One region of the Sphingopyxis sp. OPL5 genome, then DNA from elsewhere that is predicted to be linked to it. Evidence: predicted binding sites of a transcription regulator. Region 1 holds the regulator's gene; each other region holds the start of a gene.

Evidence for each region. Region 1 encodes LexA, which represses DNA repair genes until DNA is damaged. Its sites were predicted from a motif close to GTTCCNCNCTTGTTCT; they were not measured.
Region 2: EEB18_RS11110 (ImuA family protein) is a predicted target of LexA. The motif match lies at 1,407-1,422, and genes of this name have one in related genera.
Region 3: EEB18_RS15095 (ribonucleoside-diphosphate reductase subunit alpha) is a predicted target of LexA. The motif match lies at 2,855-2,870, and genes of this name have one in related genera.
Region 4: uvrA (excinuclease ABC subunit UvrA) is a predicted target of LexA. The motif match lies at 2,330-2,345, and genes of this name have one in related genera.

The regions. Positions count from the first base shown of each region.
Region 1 covers NZ_CP060725.1:4,368,973-4,372,891, reverse strand. The annotation lists gene EEB18_RS21015 (ComEC/Rec2 family competence protein) at 1-2,007, shown strand, start outside; gene lexA (transcriptional repressor LexA) at 1,961-2,644, opposite strand; gene EEB18_RS21005 (molybdopterin molybdotransferase MoeA) at 2,710-3,900, opposite strand; gene moaC (cyclic pyranopterin monophosphate synthase MoaC) at 3,897-3,919, opposite strand, start outside.
Region 2 covers NZ_CP060725.1:2,332,053-2,335,971, reverse strand. The annotation lists gene EEB18_RS11120 (CoA-acylating methylmalonate-semialdehyde dehydrogenase) at 1-180, opposite strand, end outside; gene EEB18_RS11115 (LysR family transcriptional regulator) at 276-1,163, shown strand; gene EEB18_RS11110 (ImuA family protein) at 1,426-2,226, shown strand; gene EEB18_RS11105 (Y-family DNA polymerase) at 2,117-3,667, shown strand; gene EEB18_RS11100 (error-prone DNA polymerase) at 3,664-3,919, shown strand, end outside.
Region 3 covers NZ_CP060725.1:3,125,042-3,128,960, forward strand. The annotation lists gene EEB18_RS15085 (ribonucleotide-diphosphate reductase subunit beta) at 1-363, opposite strand, end outside; gene EEB18_RS15090 (endonuclease domain-containing protein) at 429-713, opposite strand; gene EEB18_RS15095 (ribonucleoside-diphosphate reductase subunit alpha) at 874-2,814, opposite strand; gene EEB18_RS15100 (Hsp70 family protein) at 3,300-3,919, shown strand, end outside.
Region 4 covers NZ_CP060725.1:99,666-103,584, forward strand. The annotation lists gene EEB18_RS00415 (hypothetical protein) at 1-639, shown strand, start outside; gene EEB18_RS00420 (hypothetical protein) at 636-1,829, shown strand; gene EEB18_RS00425 (hypothetical protein) at 1,826-2,209, shown strand; gene uvrA (excinuclease ABC subunit UvrA) at 2,357-3,919, shown strand, end outside.

The sequences.
Region 1 (3,919 bases):
ATCGCCGCCTGGTTCGCGCTGCCCACCCGGACCCACTGGATCGGGCTGCTGCTGGTGCTGGGCGCCGGCGCGCTCGCCGGGCTGCTGATCGGCTGGCAACGCCGGTTCGGGCGCGCGGTCGTCGTCGAATGCGCGGTGATGGCGCTGGGGCTGTTGCTCGTGTGGGGGCGAGCACTATGGCTGTCGGCGCCCGTGCTGGCGCTGCCGGTGGTAACCGAATTTTCGGCGAGCGTCGAAAGCGTCGAGCCGCTGCCGGCGAAGGACCAGGTCCGGCTGATCGTGCGGCCGCTGAAGCGACCCGATCTGCCGCCGCGGTTGCGGATCACCGCGGCGGGCGAACAGGGCAAGGGCATCGCGCCGGGCGAGGCGATCGGGCTGCGCGCGCGGTTGATGCCGCCGCCGACCGCGAGCCTGCCCGGCGGCTATGATTTCGCGCAGCGCGCCTGGTTCGACCGGATCGGCGCGGTCGGCACGGTCCTCGGCGAGATCGGGCGGGCGCCGGGCGCGGGGGACGGGGTGCAGACGCTGCGCGCGCGGCTGAGCGATCATATCCACGGGCAGATCGACGGATCGGCAGGGGGGATCGCCGCGGCGCTCGTCGCGGGCGATCGCGGCGCGATCAGCGAGGCCGACGAGGAGGCGATGCGGCGGAGCGGGCTGGCGCATTTGCTGTCGATCAGCGGGCTGCATGTGACCGCGGTGGTGACCTTTGCAATGCTGATCGCGATGAGCCTGCTCGCGCTCAGTCGGCGGCTGGCGCTGGCGGGCTATGTGCTGCCGCTGGCGGCGGCGGTCGCAGCGCTGGCGGGCGGGGGGTATACGTTGCTCGCGGGGGCCGAGGTGCCGACCTTGCGCTCGTTCATCGCCGCGCTGCTGGTGCTGATCGCCTTTCTGCTCGGGCGCGAGGCGCTGACGCTGCGGCTGGTCGCGGCGGGCGCGCTGATTGTGCTGATCTGGCGCCCCGAATCGCTGGCGGGGCCGAGTTTCCAGCTGAGTTTCGCGGCGATCACCGCGATCGTCGCGCTCCACGAAAGCCGCGCGATGCAGCGGTTCATGGCGCGGCGCGAGGAGCCATGGGTGTTTCGCCTGGGACGCGGGGTCGCGGGACTGGTGATCACCGGGCTCGCGGTCGAGGTCGCGCTGGCGCCGATCGCGCTGTTCCATTTCCACAAGGCGGGGCTCTATGGCGCGCTCGCCAATGTCGTCGCGATCCCGCTGACGACCTTTGTCATCATGCCCGCCGAGGCGCTGGCTTTGCTGTTCGACAGCGTCGGGCTCGGCGCGCCCTTCTGGTGGGTCGCCGAGCAGGCGCTGAACGCCCTGATCTGGCTCGCGCACAGCGTCGCCGATGCGCCCGGCGCGGTCGCGACGCTGCCGGTGTTCCCGCCCTGGGGTTTCGGCCTCGCGATCTTCGGCGGGATATGGCTGCTGCTGTGGCGGACGCGCTGGCGTTGGGCGGGGGCGGTGCCGCTGGTCCTCGGCATGGCCGTCCTGCTCGCCCAGCCGCGGCCCGATGTGCTGATTACCGGCGACGGCAAGCATATCGCCGCGGCACAACCCGACGGCAGCTATGCGTTGCTGCGCGAGCGGGCGGGGGATTATGTGCGCGACGCGGTGGCCGAGGCGGCGGGCATCGATGCGCCGCTCGCCGCGCTCACCGACCTCGATCATGTCGCCTGCAACCGCGATTTCTGTCGCTGGACGCAGGATGGGCGCACCATCCTGGCGGCGCGCGGGCGCGACCGGATCGAGGGGGCGGACATGGCGGCGGCGTGCGCCGCGGCCGATGTGGTGATCAGCGAGCGCTGGCTGCCGCGCGAATGCGCCGGGCGCTGGCTGACGATCGACCGCGATACCTTGCCGCAGACCGGCGGGCTGGCGCTTTACCTCGGCGATCGGCCGCGCGCGGTGACGGCGTTAGGCGCGGGCGACGAGCATATGTGGCGCCGCCCGCCGCAGGTCAGTGGTAACGACGAAGCAGTCCCGACAACTTCCCTTGCACGATGACGCGCTCGGCGGCGTAGCGCTGCGGCTCATAGGCACTGTTCGCGGGATCGAGACGGATCATCTTGCCCTCGCGGCGGAAATATTTGAGCGTCGCATCCTGCCCGTCGACGAGCGCGACGACGATATCGCCTTCGCGCGCGGTGCTGACCTTTTGGATCAGCGCATAATCGCCGTCGAAGATGCCGGCCTCGACCATCGAGTCGCCCGACACTTCGAGCGCATAATGTTCGCCCGAACCAAGCAGCGCGGCGGGGACCGCGAGATTGTCATGATTTTCGAACGCCTCGATCGGCACACCCGCGGCGATCTTGCCGTGGAGCGGGACCTCGACGATGTCGTTCGCGGCGATCGGGCGCATCGCCGGGGCGGGCTTGCGCAGCGGCACGACATTGTCGCGATCGGTGCTGACGGCCGCCTTGCCGCCCTCGGGAAGCTTGACGACCTCGAGCGCGCGGGCGCGGTTGGGGAGGCGGCGGAGGAAGCCGCGCTCCTCGAGCGCGCTGATCAGGCGGTGGATTCCCGATTTGGATTTGAGCCCGAGCGCCTCCTTCATCTCCTCGAACGACGGCGAGATGCCGCTCGCGTCGAGCTTTTGCTGGATGAAGTGGAGCAGTTCATGCTGCTTGGCGGTCAACATCGGGCGTTCTCCATGATGCCGGTTTCGGACATAAGGAGAACGATAATGGAACAGAAGCGAACTTGTCAAGCGATGTCGATATAATCCGCCGCGTCGCCCGCCGCGCGGGACGGCGCACCGATCTCGCGGATGACGAGCGCATTCGCCGCAGCGAGCGGAAAGGTGCGGCCGCTGTCCTGTCCGTCGAAGGGCGAGAGAAGGCCGCCGTCGATCCGTCCGCGCAAATAGTCGCGTCGCGCGCCGCCGGGGCCGAGGGGGGCCGCGAGCGGGGCCCTGCGCAGTTGCGGGAGCGGGGCTCGCGCGCCGGCGAGATGGCGGACGAGGGGGAGCAGGAACAGGGTCGCAGTAACGAAGGCCGACGAGGGGTTGCCGGGCAGGCCAAGCAGCAGCGCGTCGCCGAGCGTGCCCGCGATCAGCGGCTTGCCGGGGCGCATCGCGATCTTCCAGAAATCGAGCCGCCCGCCGGCATCGTCGAGCGCGCCGCGGACATGGTCGTGATCGCCGACCGAGGCGCCGCCGACGGTGACGATGACGTCGTGACGTCGCGCCAGGTCTTTTAATACCTTGGATAAAATTTCACGGTCGTCGCGGATGTGGAGCGGGATGCTGACCACGGCGGGCTCGGCGGCGAGCATCGCGGCGAGCATCGTGCCGTTGCTGTCGGGGATCTGGCCGGGCGCGAGCGCACGGCCCGGCTGGACGAGTTCGTCGCCGGTGGTGAGGATCGCGACACGCGGGCGGGCGCCGACCACAAGCTGCGCGTCGCCACCCATGATCGCCGCGGCGATCGCACCGGCGTTGAGCCGGGTTCCGGCGGCGACGAGCATGGCGCCGGTCGCGAAGTCGCTGGCGCGGTCGCGAATATGGGCGCCCTGGGCCTCCGGGCCATCGCCGGTCAGCGTCAGGACCGTGCCGTCGGCGGCGACATCTTCCTGCAGGATGACCGTGTCGGCGTCGTGGGGGACCATCGCGCCGGTGAAGATGCGGATCGCCTGACCCGCGCCGAGGGGCAGGACGGGCGCGGAGCCTGCGGCGACCTCGCCGATGATCGTCCATGGTCCCGGCAGGTCGGCGAAACGGATCGCATAACCGTCCATCGCCGAAAGCGGCGCCGCGGGCTGGTCGCGCAATGCGATGACATCGTGCGAAAGATAGCGGCCAAGCGATTCGGAAAAGGCGATATTCTCGGGCGCCAGCGGCGCGCGGAGCGCGAGCAGGCGTGCCTGCGCCTCCTCGACGGGGAGCAGCTTGCTCATTCGGCGCGCCAGTCGCCCG
Region 2 (3,919 bases), 2.0 Mb from region 1:
CGGGTTGGTCGCGGCCCAGCCGGGCTGCGCCGCCTTCGCCGCGGCGACCGCCTTGTCGAGCAATGCCGCATCGCCCAAAGCGACCTCGGCCTGCACATTGCCGTTGTTGGGGTCGAAGATCGGGCTGCGGCGGCTGCTGCCACCGGCGCCGCCGACGATAAGATGGTCGATCTGTCGCATGGTCTGTCTCCCAAAAATGTTGCGCCTTCCACAGACCAGGTGCGCCGCGATTGCAAGGGATAGACTTGCAGGACAATGCTGCATATTTGCAGGTCATGGACTGGGACAAGCTGCAATATTTCCTGACCGTCGCGCAGCATGGCACCCTCGCACGCGCCGGAGCGGCGCTGCAGGTCGATGCGACGACCGTCAGCCGCCAGCTGAGCGCGCTCGAGGCGGGGTTGCAACAGACATTGTTCGAACGCGCGCCGGGCGGTTTCCTGCTTACGGCGGCCGGCCGCGCGCTCGTCCCGCATGCCGAGGCGATGGCGGCGGCGGCGGCGCGCATCCGCTCGGCCGGCGACGGCGGCGCGGCGCTGTCGGGGCAATTGCGGATCAGCGTGTCCGAAGGGTTCGGGGGCAATTTCATCGCGCCGCGCCTCGCGGGTTTCGTCGCCGCGCATCCCGAGCTCGAGATCGACCTCGTCGCCTCGTCGGGGTTTTTGAACCCGTCGCGGCGCGAGGCCGATATGGCGGTGCTGCTCGCGCGGCCGCGAAAAGGCCCGCTGATCACGCGCAAATTGTCGGACTATAGCCTCGGTCTTTATGCGCCCGCCGACCGCACCGACTGGCAAGCGGCGGTCGCCGCGACCCCGCTGTCGCGCGCCGGGGTGCCGGTGATCGGCTATGTCCCCGACATCCTCTACGCCCCCGAACTCGACTATCTGGGCGAGATCGAGCCGGGGCTGCGCGCCGGGGTGCGCTCGTCGAGCATTCTCGCGCAAAGGCGGATGATCGCGGGCGGCGCCGGGGTCGGGGTTTTGCCTTGCTTCCTCGCCGCGAACGACCCCGCGCTGGTGCGGGTGCGACCCGACCAGGTCATCGCGCGCGCCTTCTGGCTCGCGCTTCACCGCGACGTCGCCCCGCAACCACGCATCCGCGCCTTCATCGACTGGCTCGACGCCGAGGTGCGCGAGAGCCGGGGGTTGTTCGTTCCGGGGTGAGCAGACTCTTCGCCTCCCCTTCTTCGTCATCCCCGCGAAGGCGGGGATCTAGCTTTTTCCTTCTTCGTGCCTTTGCGCCTTTGCGTGTGATTTTTGTGGGTTCACGCAAAGGCGCAAAGGCACGAAGAAAAGAGAAGAAGAAGGAAGCTGGATCCCCGCCTTCGCGGGGATGACGGGGTTTTAGGCGAGAGGGTCAGGCTGTCCCTGACTCGCCTTGACAAGCGCGGCTCTGAAGGCGCTAATAGAACAAATCAGGAACATCATGCCCCACGAGTCGCACCCTTCTATTGCCGGCCTGCGTCGGCGTCTCGCCCGGATCACCGGCGAGGCCGAGCCGCGCGCCGAAACGGCGGGGCGGCTGGCGAGCGGTCATGCGGACTTCGACGCCGCGCTCGGCGGCGGACTCGCGACGGAGCGCGTGCATGAATTTTTCGCCGCCGACGCACTCGACGCGAGCAGCGCCGCCGCCTTTGTCGCGCTGCTCGCGCTGCGCCTTCCCGGCCCGGCACCGCTGGTCTGGCTGCGCACCACCGATGCGGGCCGGCGCGGCGGGCAACTCTATGCGCCCGGCATCGCCGAACTTGGCGGCGATCCCGACCGGCTGCTGCTGATTGAGGCGCCCGATCCCAAATTGTTGCTCGCCTGCGCCAATGATGCGATCCGCTGCGCCGGATCGGCGGCGGTGATCGTCGAAAGCTGGGGCAAATTCCCGCTGCTCGACCTGACCGCGGGGCGGCGGCTCGCGCTCGGCGCGCGCGATGCGGGAACCACATTGCTGATGCTGCGGCTGAACGCGGTCCCCAGCGCAAGCGTCGCCGAAACGCGCTGGAGCGTCGCCGCCGCGCCGTCGCGCGAACTGGAAGCCCATGCGCCGGGCGCTCCCGCCTTCGACCTCGAACTGCTGCGCTGGCGCGGCGGCGCCGCGGGCGGGCGCTGGCAAATGGAATGGAACCATGACGAACAAGTCTTCGGGCCGAATGCCGGCGAAGCGGCGCTATCTGGCGCTGTTCTTCCCCTGGCTGCCCGCCGAGCGGCTCTGCCGCACGGCGCCGCGGCCGCCTGACGCCCCGCTCGTCTTCGCCGAGAAGATACGCGGCGCGCTCCGCCTCGCGAGCGTCGACCGCGCCGCGCAGGCGGCCGGACTCACCCCCGGCATGCCGCTCGCCGACGCGCGCGCGCGGGTGCCCGAGCTGCTGGTCGTGGCGCACGACCCGGTCGCCGATGCCGCCTGGCTCGACCGGCTCGCGCTCGGCTGCAACCGCTACACGCCGCTCGTGGCGATCGACGCCCCCGACGGGCTGATCCTCGACATCGCGGGGGCCGAGCATCTGCTGGGCGGTGAGGCCGAACTGATCGACGATGTCGAGATGCGCCTCGGCCGCCTCGGCATGAGTGTGCGCATCGCGCTCGGCCCGACCGCCGATGCGGCGCGCGCGCTCGCGCGTTACCAGACGCGCCCCGCACCCGACGAGGCGCAGGCCGTGCGCCGCCTGCCCGTCGCCGCGCTCGAACTCGAAGCCGAGGCGACGACCGCGCTGGTGCGCGCGGGACTCAAGACGATCGGCGACCTCGCGAGCCGCCCGATGGCGAATATCGCCGCGCGCTTCGGCGCCGAGGCGGCGAGCGCTCTACGCCGCATCCTCGGCGACGCGCCGAGCCCGCTCGACCCGCGTATCGCCCCACCCCCCGTCGCGACCGAACGCCGCTTCGCCGAACCGCTCGGCAGCAGCGCGCATGCAACGAGGGTGCTCGCCGAACTGGTGGGCGAGGCGATGGGCGAGCTGGGCGAGCGCGGCAAGGGCGGACGTCATTTCCGCGCGACCTTCTTTCGCAGCGACGGCCTCGCGCGCGGCATCGAGATCGAGACCGGCCACCCGACGCGCGACACCGCGCTGGTGATGCGGCTCTTCGCTGAGCGCATGGACAGCCTCGCCGACCCGCTCGACCCCGGCTTCGGTTTCGACATGATCCGCCTCGCGGTGCCGCGGCTCGAGGCGCTCGGCGCGACGCAATTGAAGCTCGAAGGCGGCGCGGTGCGCGATGCGAAGATGGACGAACTCGTCGACCGGATGACGACGCGGCTGGGCCGCGTCCGCGTCCGGCGCCTGATCGCCGCCGACACGCATATCCCCGAACAGGCGCAGCTCGCGCTGCCCGCGATCGACGCGCCGCCGCCGCTGCCGTGGGAGATGCCCGAGCCCGGCGAACCACCGACGCGGCCCTTCCATCTGTTCGACCCGCCGCAGCCGATCGAGGTGATCGCCGAGGTCCCCGACGGCCCGCCGCACCAGTTCCGCTGGCGACGGGCGACCCACGCGGTGCGCCGCTATGAAGGCCCCGAACGCATCGCCGCCGAATGGTGGCGCCGCCGCGACAACGCCGGGCTGACGCGCGACTATTACCGCGTCGAAGATGCCCAAGGCCGCCGCTTCTGGCTGTTCCGTCACGGGCTGTATGAGGAGAAGGAGCATCCGCTCTGGTATATCCACGGGGTGTTCGCATGAGCGAGACACCCGCCTTTGCCGAGCTGGTCGCGGCGACCAATTACAGCTTCCTACGCGGCGCCTCGCACCCCGCTGACATGGTCGCCGAGGCGATCGCGCTCGGCATGCCCGGCATCGGCATCGCCGATCGCAACAGCGTCGCCGGGGTGGTGCGGGCGCTGACCGGATTACGCAAGCTGGGCGAGGAGGCCGCCGAGGAGGGGGTCGAACTTCCGCCGCTCAAGATCGTCGTCGGCGCCCGGCTGGTGTTCG
Region 3 (3,919 bases), 1.2 Mb from region 1:
CATGCCATATTCGCTCTCGGGCATGCCGATGGTGTCGAGCAGGTGGCTGTACGCCGCGATGTGCACGGTTTCCATGTTGCTGAACGCGGTCAGCATCATCTTGATCTCGGTCGGCTTGAACACGCGGCCATATTTGTCGTGGTAGCAATCCTGCACCTCGATATCGGCCTGGGTGAAGAAGCGGAAGATCTGGGTGAGCAGGTTGCGTTCATGGTCGCTGATCTTCTGCGCCCAGTCGCGGCAATCCTCGCCCAGCGGCACTTCCTCGGGAACCCAGTGGATCTGCTGCTGGCGCTTCCAGAAATCGAACGCCCACGGATATTCGAAGGGCTTGTAGGTCTTGCGGGCTTCTAGAAGGGGCATCAGTCTATCCTTGCGTTCGAACTTCATTCCCTCTCCCCTTGTGGGAGAGGGAGGGGCCCAAGGCGTCAGCCTTGGGAGGGTGAGGGGGCCAGGGCGGCGTCGATTTGTGCCAGCACTCCCTCGATATTCGTCATCACATCGTCATTCCAAAACCGGATCACCTTGTAGCCTTCGCCGGTGATGAAGCGGGTTCGTGCTTCGTCATAGGCGAGGGCTTCGTCATGCTGTCCCCCGTCGATTTCGATCACCAGCCGTTCGGCGTGCGATGCGAAATCGGCGAAATAGGGCCCGAGAGCTTGCTGGCGGCGGAACTTTGCGAGAGGGAAAGCCTCCCGCAAGGCGCGCCACATGCGCTTCTCTGCGTCGGTGGCTTCGCGGCGGAGCTTACGCGCTCTTTCGGTTGTCCACCAAGGGAGGTCGGCACGCTTGCCTCGCCCCCTCACCCTCCCATCGCCGCTCACGCGGCGACGGGCCCCTCCCTCTCCGACAAGGGGAGAGGGGTTTTATGCTTTACTGACAGGCCAGGCACTCGTCATAATCGGTGCTCTCCAGCTGATACACCGGCGCTTCGGCGGTGTTGTCGGCCTCGACCCCGCCCGCGAAGCCGGCGCGCTGCACCGATTTCGAGCGGAGATAATAGAGCGATTTGATGCCGAGTTCCCACGCGCGATAGTGGAGCATGAGCAGGTCCCATTTCTCGACGTCGGCCGGGATGAACAGGTTCAGCGACGCGGCCTGGTCGATATAGGGGGTGCGGTCGGCGGCGAGTTCGAGCAGCCAGCGCTGGTCGATCTCGAAGCTGGTCTTGTAGCAGTCCTTCTCGTCCTGGGTCAGGAAGTCGAGGTGCTGGACGCTGCCGCCCTTTTCGAGGATCGAGTTCCACACATTGTCGCTGTTCTTCGCCTTGTCGACGAGCAGGCTTTCGAGGTGCGGGTTGCGGATCGAGAAGCTGCCCGACAGCGTCTTGTGGGTGTAGATGTTCGCGGGGATCGGCTCGATGCACGCGCTGGTGCCGCCGCAGATGATCGAAATCGACGCGGTCGGCGCGATCGCCATCTTGCAGCTGAAGCGCTCCATCACGCCCTGATCGGCGGCGTCGGGGCAGGGGCCGCGCTCGTTGGCGAGCAGCATCGACGCCTGATCGACCTGCGCGCGGATATGCTTGAAAACGCGCAGGTTCGACGATTTCGCCATCGCGCCCTCGAAGGGCAGGCCGCGCGCCTGGAGGAAGCTGTGGAAGCCCATGACGCCGAGGCCGACCGAACGTTCGCGGCTGGCGCTATATTTGGCGCGCGCCATTTCGGGCGGGGCGCGGTCGATATAATCCTGCAGGACGTTGTCGAGCATGCGCATGACATCCTCGATGAACATCTTGTCGCCGTTCCACTCGTCCCAGGTTTCGAGGTTGAGCGACGAGAGGCAGCAGACCGCGGTGCGATCGTTGCCGAGATGGTCGCGGCCGGTCGGCAGCGTGATTTCGCTGCACAGGTTCGAGGTGGTGACCTTGAGCCCGAGATCGCGGTGATGCTTGGGCATCATGCGGTTCACCTGGTCGATGAAGATGATGTAGGGTTCGCCGGTCGCGAGGCGCGTTTCGACGAGCTTCTGGAACAGGCTGCGCGCGTCGACGGCGCCGCGGACGCTCTGGTCCTTGGGGCTGCGCAGGTTGAATTCGGTGCCGTCGCGGACGGCCTCCATGAACTCGTCGGTGATCAGCACGCCGTGGTGGAGGTTGAGCGCCTTGCGGTTGAAGTCGCCCGAGGGTTTGCGGATTTCGAGGAACTCCTCAATCTCGGGGTGCGAGATGTCGAGGTAGCAGGCGGCCGAGCCGCGGCGCAGGCTGCCCTGCGAGATGGCGAGGGTGAGTGAGTCCATCACGCGGACGAAGGGAATGATGCCGCTGGTCTTGCCGTTGAGGCCGACCGGTTCGCCGATGCCGCGCACGCTGCCCCAATAGGTGCCGATGCCGCCGCCGCGGCTGGCGAGCCAGACATTTTCGTTCCACGTCTCGACAATGCCTTCGAGGCTGTCGGGGACCGAGTTCAGATAGCAGCTGATCGGCAGGCCGCGGCCGGTGCCGCCGTTCGAGAGAACGGGGGTCGCGGGCATGAACCACAGCTTCGAGATATAGTCGTAGAGGCGCTGGGCGTGGTCCTGATCGTCGGCATAGGCCGACGCGACGCGCGCGAAGAGATCCTGATAGGATTCGCCGGGAAGCAGATAGCGGTCTTCGAGCGTTTCCTTGCCGAAGTCGGTGAGCAGCGCGTCGCGGCTGCGGTCGGTGACGACCTCGAACCGGCGCGCGTGGACTTTCGCCTCGCCGCTGTCGTTGAGCTTTGCCGTTGCGGGCGAATCGCCCTTTGATTCGGGGGCCGCCTGCGTGTCGTTTTTCGTCAATTCCATCGTCGCCACGTCGCTCGTCTCCACCCGGTCCGTTTCCCGAAAATCCATGTATCACGCCCTCGATTACACCGGCGCGCATCGCGCGCCTGTTCCTGTCTTGTTCGACTCGGGACGAAACCCCAGCCTAGCATCTAAACCGTCCTCGGGGGCACATATTTTTGGGCGCAAAACGCTCTTTCCCGTGCCCATGTCTCATGAGCGACGGAAAACCGCCATTTCCAGCCAAACACTATTTCTTGGGGTGCCCCCGTGGTCTACCCACCATCCATAGTGCCACGTCGGCGCTGAGACGCAAGAGAGTAAATGACAGATTAGGGACTCGACTCGTCGCCATTTTGATTCGTTTCGTCGATGGCAAAGCACGCTTCGCGGAGTCGGGCCGCGGCTTTCCGCGGGTCCGGCGCGGGCGTGACAAAAGTGCCGCACCGGCAAAAATTATTTCGGGTGACACAAGATATGGGGGAGCGGCTTTTCATCGCGGCACGCAGCCTTTAGGCGGTGTGCCCTGGAAGCGCGTTGGGGGACAGGCACTTATGCTGGTGGGGATCGATCTGGGGACGACGAACAGCGCGGTCGCGGTGTGGCGCGACGGCGGGCCCGAACTGATTCCCAACGCGCTCGGCGACCTGCTCACCCCCTCTGCGGTCAGCGTCGGCGACGACGGCGCGCTGCTCGTCGGCCTCGCGGCGCGTGAGCGGCAGGCGACGCATCCCGAGGCGACCGCGACGATCTTCAAGCGGCGGATGGGCACGACCGAGGAAGCGCGATTGGGCAAGCGCCGCTACCGCCCCGAAGAGCTGTCGGCGATGGTGCTCGGCGCACTCAAGGCCGATGCCGAGGCGTTTCTGGGCGAACCGGTCACCGGCGCGATCATCACCGTTCCCGCTTATTTCAACGACCGCCAGCGCAAGGCGACGCGGCGCGCGGGCGAACTCGCCGGGCTGAAGGTCGAGCGGCTGATCAACGAGCCGACCGCGGCGGCGCTGGCCTATGGCATCCATGAGCTCGAGGAGGAGCGCCCGTTTCTGGTCTTCGACCTTGGCGGCGGCACCTTCGACGTCTCGCTGGTCGAGATTTTCGACGGGGTGATCGAGGTGCGCGCCTCGGCGGGCGACAACCGGCTGGGCGGCGAGGATTTCAACGCGGCGATCGT
Region 4 (3,919 bases), 410 kb from region 1:
GTCAATATATTCCGCGTCACAGTGAGCGGAGAGGCAATCAACACCAACGCCCGTTATCTGTCGGGATACTATGATGAACGCGCCATCGACCTGTTCTTTAACGAAGTGCAATCGACACCGCTGGACAGTTCGAAGGGCTTCGGCGCCGCACCTTCTTTTTTTAACGGATTCGACTGCGCCGACCTCGATCCCGCGGCGTGCGCGGCCAAACGTGAACAACGGCTCGCGACGATCCCGATCGGAAATGACAGCGGAAAAAAAGGTGCCTTCGTACTGCTGCTGAGCACAAACGCCGACGCGATCGCGAACACCATCGGTGCTTTCAGCGAAAGCGACGTCGTCATGCAGTCGGTTATGTATCTCGCAACCAAAGAGAAGCGCAGGGATGCAGCCATTATCGAAGCGACGACCTCCACCACTACGCAGCAGCGGCGTGCAACGATGGATACGATCGATGCGCTGTCAAAAATAACGGGCGCCGCAGGTGCCCCGCTCACGCCGGCACAGCAGGAGCAACGCTGGCTTGCGATCCTGCGCGCCGCGGCAGCTGGGATAGCGCCGCAGGCGCCACCCGGGTTCACAACCATCGCCGAGGCGAACGCATGGTTCGCAAGGCAGCCCCGCGGGCTTCAACAATGAGCCGCCTCTTCCCCATTTTGGTAACCGCATTCTTTTTGCTTTGTGGTTGTACCAGCAATCTGACCGTTCAGGTGGATGTGATGAATCCGGCCTACGCCGCAGCAGCGGTAACCGAGGCCCGCATGTTGCAAGACATTAACGAACTAGCGAGCGGCGGACATTCGAGAGCAGGGCGCGTTTTGTCGGTCTCCCAAGCCAGCATGATCGCTTTTGTCGATACCTGCTATGACTTGAAAATAGCGTCTAACGAAGCCGCCGGCGCGGCGGATGCCAACACCTTGTTGAGAAGCTTGAAAGCCGATCTCTCACCTATTCATCGCATCATCGATCGTGAGCGTCCGGCCCTGGAAGAAGCTGATAAACAGGCTCGCGCGTCCATTCCGTCGCTTTCGTCTTTCGCGGGACTGAGCGGGTTTCAACAATCTCGTAATTCGCAGAACGTGTGGGCTACGCCGCTTCCCGATGAGGCAAAAGCGGCGCTGATGATCTGGCAGATGGCCTATGACCAGCATGCCGAGAATATACGAGGCTATGTGGCCGCAGAGCGAATTGGAACTTGCTCCAATCTAAAATATCCCAAGTTGGAAGTTCAGGCAGAAACGGCAGAAGACATCGCTCAAAAACAAGTAACGCAGTCGGCTTCGCCGTCTGTGGTCGGTGACGGCACGTTATTAAATTATCTGCCGCACGCCTATTTCGTTACGAGAGCCGGAGATTCGGCTTGGGCGCCGAACTACAACCATGCGTTTGGTCGCGGCTTTGGAGGCAACACCAGCGTCGCCCTGAAATTGAATAATACGGCCGATTTTTCGGTGAAAGGTTTTGTGTTCGATGGACGTGCGACTGCGGACATGGTAAAGAAGTTATCGACGCTAGCGGTGTCCACGGTCGCCGCGGCATATGGAGCGCCGGTGGCGCTGACGCCCGGACAGGGTGGTGCTCCGTCTCAAATCGCCTTTACGCCAGACAGTTTGCTATCCGACCCCGAAATTGCGATCGCCGCCGATGCCGCCAAAAACCAAGCGTTTCGGAACAGCCTTTTCCAGATCGGCGATACGGTGGTTGCCAATTTTGCAAAACTAAGAGCGGGTGACGGGGCGGCGACAGGCATCGTGAATGCGACGATCGCGGCCAACAAATCGACATACTCCGGTTCGACGCCGGGCAGCGGGGATGGGACGGGGCCATGAACCTTAAGGACTATAAGCCGGATGATTTGGTTGAGGCAAGGCTTGCCGGCGTGTGGCGCTCGGCCGTTGTGGTGAAGCCTTGGTCGGAATTAATGCAGTACGTTGGGGTCAAGCGAGTCGATGCGCCCGGCGAATACCCCGTCACCAACTCTGCCGATATCCACTTGTCCGCGGCGCTCATGGTTTCGAATGCCGATTTTCCGGTGGGCAGCGCGATCCGTGTCCGGCGACTTGGCACTGATGCTTACTGGCCCGGCGAAATTGCCCGAATTCTGCCCGATGAACGGTATACTGTGCGGCTGAGGGGCCTGTCGGGCCAGACGATTGTCGTCGCATCGCCGATGATCGAGGCGGATATTTCGATCGACAACGACACATAGCGAATCCGCATTCTCGACGGAATCACGGCGCGACGTCATTCCGCGGTGGCGGCGCCCCAATACATTGCGAGTCAGCCCAGCTGTTCTTATCTTCAAGCGAACGCGCCCCCTTGCGCGCAAAGAACAAATCTGGAACACACCCCTCCCATGAGTCTCACCCACATCTCCGTGCGCGGTGCGCGCGAGCATAATCTGAAGGGCGTGAACGTCGACCTGCCGCGCGACGCGCTGGTCGTCATCACCGGCCTGTCGGGTAGCGGCAAGTCGAGCCTCGCCTTCGACACCATCTATGCCGAGGGCCAGCGGCGCTATGTCGAGAGCCTGTCGGCTTACGCGCGCCAGTTCCTCGAGATGATGCAGAAGCCCGACGTCGAGCATATCGACGGGCTGTCGCCGGCGATCAGCATCGAGCAGAAGACGACGTCGCGGAACCCGCGCTCGACGGTCGCGACGGTGACCGAAATCTACGACTATATGCGCCTGCTGTGGGCGCGCGTCGGCATTCCCTATTCGCCCGCCACCGGCGAACCGATAAGCGCGCAGACGGTCAGCCAGATGGTCGACCGCGTGATGGAATTGCCCGAGGGCACGCGGGCCTATCTGCTCGCCCCCGTCGTTCGCGGCCGCAAGGGCGAGTATAAGAAGGAACTCGCGCAGTGGCAGAAGGACGGCTTCACGCGCGTCCGCATCGACGGCGAATTTTACGAGATCGGCGACGCCCCCGCGCTCGACAAGAAATACAAACATGACATCGAGGTCGTCGTCGACCGCATCGCGGTGCGCGAAGGCCTCGGCACGCGGCTCGCCGACAGTTTCGAGACCGCGCTGAAGCTCGCCGAGGGGCTCGCCTATGTCGACCTCGCCGACGGCCCGGTGCCGGGGCGCGAAGAGGAAGACACCGGCGGCGCGATGAAGGGCGCGGGCATCCCCGCGAACCGGTTGATCTTCTCGGAGAAATTCGCCTGTCCCGTGTCGGGCTTCACGATCGCCGAGATCGAACCGCGGCTGTTCAGCTTCAACGCGCCGCAGGGCGCCTGCCCCGCGTGTGACGGGTTGGGGGAGCGGCAGGAGTTTGACCCAGACCTTGTAGTGCCGAACCATGCGCTGAGCCTGAAAAAGGGCGCGGTGGTGCCGTGGGCGAAATCGAACCCGCCCTCGCCTTATTATATGCAAGTGCTCGAAAGCCTTGGCAAAGCCTATGGTTTCGACCTGACGACGCCCTGGCAGGACCTGCCCGGCGAGGTGCAGTTGGTCATCCTCTATGGCACCGGCGGCAAGCCCGTCGAACTGACCTTCAAGGACGGCAAACGCAGCTATACGACGCACAAGGCGTTCGAGGGCGTCATCGGCAACCTCAACCGCCGCCTGCTCCAGACCGAAAGCGCGTGGATGCGCGAGGAGCTGAGCAAATATCAGACGCCGCAGCCGTGCGAGACGTGCCACGGCGCACGCCTGCGCCCCGAACCGCTCGCGGTGAAGATCGCCGGCGAGGACATCAGCCTGTCGGCGCAGCGCTCGGTCGCCGACGCGCTCGAATGGTTCTCGACCCTCGACGAAAAACTGAACGACACCCAGCAGCAGATCGCCAAGGCGATCCTGAAGGAAATCAACGCGCGGCTGGGCTTCCTCAACAATGTCGGGCTCGATTATATCAACCTCAACCGCACCAGCGGGACGCTCAGCGGCGGCGAAAGCCAGCGCATCCGCCTC